2 regions of the Rhizobium sp. AN80A genome follow, and region 2 is predicted to be linked to the other one. Evidence: predicted binding sites of a transcription regulator. Region 2 holds the regulator's gene; the other holds the start of a gene.
The links. The regulator PhoB, encoded in region 2, activates phosphate uptake and scavenging genes when phosphate is short. The targets are predictions, from matches to a motif close to TGTCATNNANCTGTCAT.

Region 1 (4,179 bases), 700 kb from region 2:
CCGCTGAAGTGGGTGGTCATCTTCGCTCCGCTGGCGATGGTCTTCTTCCTGAGCTTCAAGATCAACTCGATGAGCGTATCGGCCGCGCAGACGACCTTCGGCGTCTATGCCGCGCTGGTCGGCCTGTCGCTGTCGTCGATCTTCCTGATCTACACCGGCCAGAGCGTCGTGCAGACCTTCTTCGTGACCGCCGCCTCCTTCGGCGCGCTGTCGCTCTACGGCTACACGACCCGTCGCGACCTCTCGGCCATGGGCTCGTTCCTGATGATGGGTCTGTTCGGCCTGATCATCGCCTCGATCGTCAACATCTTCCTGGCCTCCTCGGCCATGCAGTTCGCGATCTCGGTGATGGGCGTGCTGATCTTCGCCGGCCTGACGGCCTACGACACGCAGCGCATCAAGGAAATGTACTACGCCGCCGACGACGCCACCATGGCCGGCCGCAAGGCGATCATGGGCGCGCTGACGCTCTACCTCGACTTCATCAACCTCTTCATGTTCCTGCTGCAGTTCATGGGCAACCGCAAGTAAGACGGAACGGGTATCGGAAAAGGCGCTCTTCGGGGCGCCTTTTTTGTTTCGGGGATCGGGTCGTCCTGGGGTGGTTGCGCATCCACCCACTCCATCGTCATTCTCGGGCTCTTCCCGACAATCCAAGCACGCCTCTACATATGCGACGCCGATGGACCACCCGCCCCCTCCCAACCGTCGCATCCCGTCCGCTTTCCCCTTGCCAACTGCCGCCGCGAATGCTCTTCAAGCGGACAGCCCCTCCAGCCATCGGCCTGCCCATGCCCGTTCTCATCCGCGACGCCGCTCCCTCCGACATCGACGCCATCACCGCCATCTACCGCGAGTCCGTGCTGAACGGCGTCGCCAGCTATGAAATCGCCCCACCGGATCGGGACGAGATGGCGGCGCGATACCAGGCCATCGTCGCGAACGGCTACCCCTATATCGCCGCGACAGGCGAGGATGGCGCGCTCATCGGCTATGCCTATGCGTCGGCCTTCCGCACGCGGCCGGCCTATCGGTTCATGGTCGAGGATTCTGATCTATCTGGCGCCGGAGGCGCGGGGCAAGGGTGTCGGCAAGCGGTTGCTGGAGGCGCTGATAGCGCGCTCGACGGCGCTCGGTTTCCGCCAGATGGTCGCCGTGATCGGCGGCGCGCATCCGGCCTCGATCGCGCTGCACGCCACGCATGGTTTCGAGGAGATCGGCCGCATCAAGGGCTCCGGCTTCAAGCACGGGCGCTGGCTCGACACCATGCTGATGCAGCGTCCGCTGGGCGACGGGGCTTCCGGCGATCCCGACCTCGCGGCCTATCCGGCGACGCTGTTTGCGGAGTGAGAGGCCTCCCGCGCGGTCGCGGAAAACGGGACCGGCGCGGTTGTCCGGCTCGTTCGCGACGCTTTACTTCTCGACGAGCTTCAGCGACTTGTTGAACACCTTCAGCACCTGCTGCAGGTCATGGCCGCGCTTCAGGATCTGGCCGTGGGTATTGACGACGGAATAGGCGCCCTGCTTGGCGGCGAGCTTGGGGTTTTTCTCGATGCGGTAGAGCGGCATCTCGCCGGAACGCTTGAAAACGGAGAAAACGGCGAGATCCTTCATGTGGTCGATCGCGTAATCCCGCCACTCGCCTTCGCCGACCATGCGCCCGTAGATCCACAGGATCGCATCCAGCTCTCGCCGGTGAAACGTCACCGGCAACGGGTCCTTGCTCTGCTTGTAGTCCCTGATATCCACGACGACGGGGGTGTCGCCATCGGTGGCCCGATTGCTCCCACGCCGCAAATCCGGCTGATCTGTCATCAGTCTCGAATGCCTCCGTTCGTGACACGCGGGTGACAGTTTGCCTTAGCGTTTACAAATTGCAAGCGCGGCCTCGTGCGCATTAAGCATAGTCTGTGCAATCTGCGGCGTGCCGCATTTCAGTCAAAACAGCGCCTCAATTAAAAGAGAAATTCGCTCGCACTTGACCGGCGCATCCTTGACGGATTCGCCGACACTGAATTCTGCGCATCGTCTTTCGGTACTTTGGGGGCGATGTGACTGTTTGGCGCCAGCGCGCCAAAGGGCCCGGCTGACCGTATCGACCTTAACCCCAGCCCCGAATACGATCAGTCGGGCCGCCCCGCTTTCACCTGACAGGCAGATGAAATCCTTCGGATGGCCTTGCCGGCTTGCTGGCCGGCTCAGATGTTCTTGCCGGCCATGATCACCGTTGCGCCGAGGATCGCCGAGGGCGTTCCGTCGGGCGTGGACGACTGCAGCAGAACCGCGCATCCCTCGAGATCGGGCTTTTGCAACAGGGTGGCGGGCAGCGTCAGGCGGGTCTGCTTTCCATCCCACATGCCGACGGTTTCGACATTCGAGACACTGTGCGTGTAGGCGATCTTCTGGCCGCTGTTTTCGCCCTTCTGCACCTCGATCGTCTTCTCGCGATCGAAATAGACCATGACGACATTGGCCTTTCCCTGGCCGGGGCCGACGGTGATCTCGAGCTGGTCGCCCTTGACCTCGGCCTTGACAGGCACGTTCAGCCCTTCGCCGCCGTTGACGAAGCCGTCGATCTTGCGCTCGATGCCGCCGAGATCCGAGCCCATCACGTGATCGCGGCCGTTGACCACGACCTGCGGCGTGTAGACATTGGCGCGACCCATCGTCTTGGCATAGCCGTACTGGCGCTCAGTGTTTTCCTTCGAGCTCAGCGTATCGGCCCAGCCCATGTAGTTCCAGTAGTCGACATGATAGGCGAGGGCGATGACGTCGCCGCGCTCAACCAGCTTGCGAAACGCCGCATCGGCGGGAGGACACGACGAGCAGCCCTGTGAGGTGAACAGTTCGACCACGCCCTTGGGCGCCTCGTCGGCGAGCAACGGGCTCGCCAAGGCGACACTTGCAATCAGCGAAATCAAAAACCGCGGCGACATTCACCTCTACCTCTTTTCCTCTCTATCCCCGCCGAAAAGGCCGGCCACATGGACTGGCCAACCACGCGGGCAGGGGCTCCAACTCTTCAACCTAGAGATAATCTCTCCCGATCCAAACGAAAAATCACGAACGGGTGAGACGGCGCCGGGGTGGGACAACTCCGCAACACTTCGCCGTGAGGGATCGCAGCCATCCAGGACGAAAAAGCCGCCGGAAATCGCTTTCCGGCGGCCATTATCGTGCAACCCATTAAAATTGTGGGCCGATCAGGCCGCGAGATCTCGCAACACCGTCTGCAGGATGCCGCCATTGTTGAGATAGACGACCTCGTCAAGCGTATCGACGCGCGACAGGAGCGGAACGTCCTTCACGGTGCCGTCGCCATAGGTGATCCTGGCGATCTTCTTCTCGCGCGGCTTGATGTTCTCGAGCCCCTCGATGGTGACGGTCTCGTCGCCCTTCAGCCCCAGCGTCGCCCAGGTCGTACCCTCCTCGAAGACGAAGGGGATGACGCCCATGCCGACGAGGTTCGAGCGGTGGATGCGCTCGAAGCTCTGCGCGATCACGGCCTTGACGCCCAAGAGGTTGGTGCCCTTCGCTGCCCAGTCGCGCGACGAGCCGTTGCCGTATTCGACGCCGGCGAAGATGACAAGCGGAACACCCTCGGCCTTGTACTGCATGGCCGCGTCGTAGATCGATTCCTCCTGCTTCGACGGGTAGTGGATGGTGTAGCCACCTTCCTTGCCGTTCGGGCCGAGCATGTGGTTGCGGATGCGGATGTTGGCGAAGGTGCCGCGCATCATCACTTCATGATTGCCGCGACGCGTGCCGTACTGGTTGAAGTCGGCGACGCCGACATTGTGCTCCAGCAGATAGGCGCCGGCCGGCGAGGCGGCCTTGATCGAACCGGCCGGAGAAATGTGGTCGGTGGTGATCTTGTCGCCGAAGAGGCCGAGGACGCGCGCACCCTTGATATCGGAGACGCCGGAGCCGGTCTTGCCCATGCCGACGAAGTAGGGCGGGTTCTGCACATAGGTCGAGTTGTCGTCCCAGGCATAGGTCTGGCCCGGAGGCACCTGCACGGCCTGCCAGTTGGCGTCGCCCTTGAAGACGTCGGCATATTTCGTCTCGTAGAGTTCGCGGGTGACGTATTTCTGGATGAAGGCCTGCACCTCGTGCGAGGTCGGCCAGATATCCTTCAGATAGACGGGGTTGCCGCTCTGGTCCACGCCGATCGGCTCA
Region 2 (4,179 bases):
TTACTACGGCGACAAGCGCGCGCTTTTCGACGTGAAGCTGAACATCCGCGAAAACACCGTGACGGCTCTCATCGGTCCGTCGGGCTGCGGCAAGTCCACTTTCCTGCGCAGCCTGAACCGCATGAACGACACGATCGACAACTGCCGCGTCACCGGCAAGATCACGCTCGATGGCGATGATATCTACGATCCGGATATCGACGTCGTCGAACTGCGCGCCCGCGTCGGCATGGTGTTCCAGAAGCCGAACCCCTTCCCGAAGTCGATCTACGAGAACGTCGCCTACGGCCCGCGCATCCATGGTCTCGCCAAGACGAAGGCCGACATGGACGTCATCGTCGAGCAGAGCCTGCAGCGCGCCGGCCTGTGGAACGAAGTCAAGGACCGCGTGCATGAAGGCGGCACCGGCCTCTCGGGCGGTCAGCAGCAGCGTCTGTGCATCGCCCGCGCGATCGCCGTCAGCCCCGAAGTCATCCTCATGGACGAGCCCTGCTCGGCGCTCGACCCGATCGCGACCGCCAAGGTCGAGGAACTCATCCACGAGCTGCGTGAAGCCTACACGATCGTCATCGTCACGCACTCCATGCAGCAGGCGGCCCGCGTCTCGCAGCGCACCGCCATGTTCCACCTCGGTAACCTTGTCGAGGAGAACGACACCGACAAGATGTTCACCAACCCGGACGATCCGCGCACCCAGGATTACATCATGGGCCGCTTCGGCTGATCTCCGAAACCGGTAAACCTCAGGACATTCAAGGATAAGCCCCATGGCATCGACACATATCTATTCCGCTTATGACGATGATCTCAAGTTCCTGACCCGCCGTATTTCGGAGATGGGCGGCCTTGCCGAGCAGATGGTCTCGGACGCTGTCCGGGCGCTGGTCAACGGTGACATCTCGCTCGCCCAGAAGGTCATTTCCGACGACGTGATCCTGGACAACGCCGAACGTGAAGTCGGCGAAAAGGCCATCATCACGATCGCCCGCCGTCAGCCGATGGCCGCCGACCTTCGCGAGATCATGGGTTCGATCCGCATCGCCGCCGACCTCGAGCGCGTCGGCGACCTCGGCAAGAACACCGCCAAGCGTGTCATCGCGGTCCAGAGCACCGGCGTTCCGCGCAAGCTCGCCCGCGGCCTCGAGCACCTCGCCGAACTGGCGCTCGTCCAGCTCAAGGAAGTGCTTGACGTCTACACCAGCCGCGTCGCCGACAAGGCGAAGTCGATCCGCGAGCGCGACGAGGAAATCGACGCGATGTACACCTCGCTGTTCCGCGAGATGCTGACCTACATGATGGAAGATCCGCGCAACATCACCAGCTGCACGCATCTCCTGTTCTGCGCCAAGAACATCGAGCGTATCGGCGACCACGCCACCAACATCGCTGAAACCATCTACTACATGGCAACCGGCGCCCAGCCGGAAGGCGAGCGTCCGAAGGACGATACGGCTAACACCGTCGGCGCGGTCACGGAATAAGCGTGACGGACCCGCGCCACCAGGAGACCGAGACGAATGATCCCAAGAGTAGCAGTCGTTGAAGACGAAGAAGCACTGAGCGTGCTTCTTCGCTATAACCTTGAGGCCGAAGGCTTTGAAGTCGATACCATCCTTCGCGGTGACGAGGCCGAGATCCGGCTGCAGGAGCGCACGCCCGACCTTTTGATCCTCGACTGGATGCTGCCTGGCGTATCCGGCATCGAACTGTGCCGTCGCTTGCGGATGCGCCCGGAGACGGAGCGCCTGCCGATCATCATGCTGACCGCCCGTGGCGAGGAAAGCGAACGTGTTCGCGGCCTTTCGACCGGCGCCGACGACTACGTCGTCAAGCCGTTCTCGACACCTGAGCTCGTTGCCCGCGTCAAGGCGATGCTGCGTCGCGCCAAGCCGGAAGTTCTGTCCTCGCTGCTGAAGTGCGGCGATATCGAACTCGATCGCGAAACCCACCGCGTCCACCGCAAGAGCCGCGAAGTCCGCCTCGGACCGACCGAATTCCGCCTGCTGGAATTCCTGATGTCGTCGCCGGGCCGCGTCTTCTCGCGCTCGCAGCTGCTCGATGGCGTCTGGGGCCACGACATCTATGTCGACGAACGCACCGTCGACGTGCATGTCGGCCGCCTGCGCAAGGCGCTCAACTTCTCGAACATGCAGGATGTCATCCGCACCGTTCGCGGCGCCGGCTATTCCATGGAAGCGTAAGCGCTTCCAGTTCTCACGATCCAACGAAAAACGGGCCCCGCGAGGGCCCGTTTTCTTGTGTTCCTTATCCGGCTTTCCGGGTCATGCGACCCGGTTGGCTGCCTTGCGGCGCTCGTTGACCGGCTGGTAGGCCATGCGCTGGTGATAGGTGCAGTAGGGCGACGTATCCGGGGACTCGCAGCCGCAGAAGTGGAAATCATCGGTCAGCGGATCGCCGACCGGCCACTTGCACGTGCGCTCGGTCAGTTCCGTGAGACCGAGGCGGCGTGAAATCGGAACGACCACGTTGGCGGACGGACGGAAGCGAACTTCCTCGATCGCATCGATGTCCATCTCTTCCTTGAGCATCGCCGAACCCTGTGGGCGGGCGACGGCACGGGCGGGCGAGATGCGCGCGGAATTGAAGTTGCTGGCGGGGCGTGGCGTGGATGCCGCCGGGCGCTTCGGCGCTCTCGTCGCCGTCGTTGCGCCGCCGGCCTTGGCGCGGCCCGGAAGGTTCAGGCGGTGGACCTTGCCGATGACGGCGTTGCGGCTTACACCGCCAAGTTGTGCCGCAATCTGGCTGGCGCTCAGGCCCTCGGCCCAAAGCTTCTTCAGTCTTTCAACGCGCTCGTCTGTCCAGTTCATGCCCTGTCTCCGCCTTATTAGCGTTGGTGTAGGCAGAATCCTTCACCCATGGCACGGACGTGTCCGGACCAAGAAACGCTTGCTCGATTTTGGTGACTAGTTCCGCCGCATGCAGTCTAGTAATTGAGTTTTAACCTAGAGTGAGGGCGACTCCGTGACAAGAGTCGGTTGAATCGCGGCGAATCGATTTCTCGGTTTTCCCCAACTTGCTGGATGGTAGAGTCATTTCTGCAACATTAGCTGTTGATAGCTCGCCGGCGCCCCGATGCTTGCTTGACGCATGCGGCAAAAGCTCAGTTTTGTTGACATCGCACTGCGAAAAGACAATAGTGCCCCTCGCCGCCGAAAGGCGGCATTTTTCATTTCCGGGCACCCGCTTTTAGCCGGAGTCCGGGCCAGTGTTGAGCGAATGACAGGAGATCGCGCCATGGCTGAAGCCGCGCCGCTTTATGATACCTACTCTCGTGCCCCGCTGCGGTTCGAGCGAGGAGAGGGCGTGTGGCTGATCACCGAAACCGGCGAGCGATATCTCGATTTCGGCGCGGGCGTTGCCGTGACCTCCGTCGGCCATAGCCACCCGCACGTCGTCGGCGCGCTGAAGGAGCAGGCCGACAAGGTCTGGCATCTGTCCAACATTTACGAGATCGCGGGCCAGGAGCGTTTCGCCAAGCGGCTGACGGATGCAACCTTCGCGGATAAGGTGTTCTTCACCAATTCGGGCGCCGAGGCACTGGAATGCGCGATCAAGACCGCGCGCCGCTACCAGTATTCGAAGGGCCATCCCGAGCGTTTCCACATCATCACCTTCGAGGGCGCCTTCCACGGCCGCACGCTGGCGACCATCGCCGCCGGCGGCCAGGAGAAGTATCTCGAGGGCTTCGGCCCCAAGACGCCCGGTTTCGACCAGGTGCCCTTCGGCGATATCGAAGCCGTTCGCGCCGCCATCACCGATGCCACGGCCGGCATCCTGATCGAGCCGGTGCAGGGCGAGGGCGGTATCCGCCCGGCGACCACCGAGTTCATGAAGGCGCTGCGCCAGCTCTGCGACGAAAAGGGCCTGCTTCTGATCCTCGACGAGGTTCAAACCGGCGTCGGCCGCACCGGAAAGCTCTTCGCGCATGAATGGTCCGGCGTGACGCCCGATCTCATGGCCGTCGCCAAGGGCATCGGCGGCGGTTTCCCGCTCGGCGCCTGCCTTGCGACGGCGGAAGCCGCATCGGGCATGAAGGCTGGCACGCACGGGTCGACCTATGGCGGCAACCCGCTCGCCATGGCCGTCGGCAACGCGGTGCTCGACGTGGTCCTCGAAGAGGGCTTCCTGCAGCACGTCAACGACGTCGCGCTGGTCTTC

Region 1: a site for PhoB is predicted at 1,837-1,853, ahead of P3R82_RS26820 (DUF2794 domain-containing protein). Genes of this name have one in related genera too.

Annotation. Positions count from the first base shown of each region.
Region 1 is NZ_JASJPX010000003.1:3,079,380-3,083,558, forward strand. Features, by position in the region: gene P3R82_RS26810 (Bax inhibitor-1/YccA family protein) at 1-531, shown strand, start outside; partial or broken gene P3R82_RS26815 (N-acetyltransferase family protein) at 792-1,350, shown strand; gene P3R82_RS26820 (DUF2794 domain-containing protein) at 1,414-1,815, opposite strand; gene P3R82_RS26825 (thioredoxin family protein) at 2,199-2,936, opposite strand; gene acnA (aconitate hydratase AcnA) at 3,204-4,179, opposite strand, start outside.
Region 2 is NZ_JASJPX010000003.1:2,384,380-2,388,558, reverse strand. Features, by position in the region: gene pstB (phosphate ABC transporter ATP-binding protein PstB) at 1-724, shown strand, start outside; gene phoU (phosphate signaling complex protein PhoU) at 768-1,481, shown strand; gene phoB (phosphate regulon transcriptional regulator PhoB) at 1,518-2,201, shown strand; gene P3R82_RS23445 (GcrA family cell cycle regulator) at 2,283-2,828, opposite strand; gene P3R82_RS23440 (aspartate aminotransferase family protein) at 3,256-4,179, shown strand, end outside.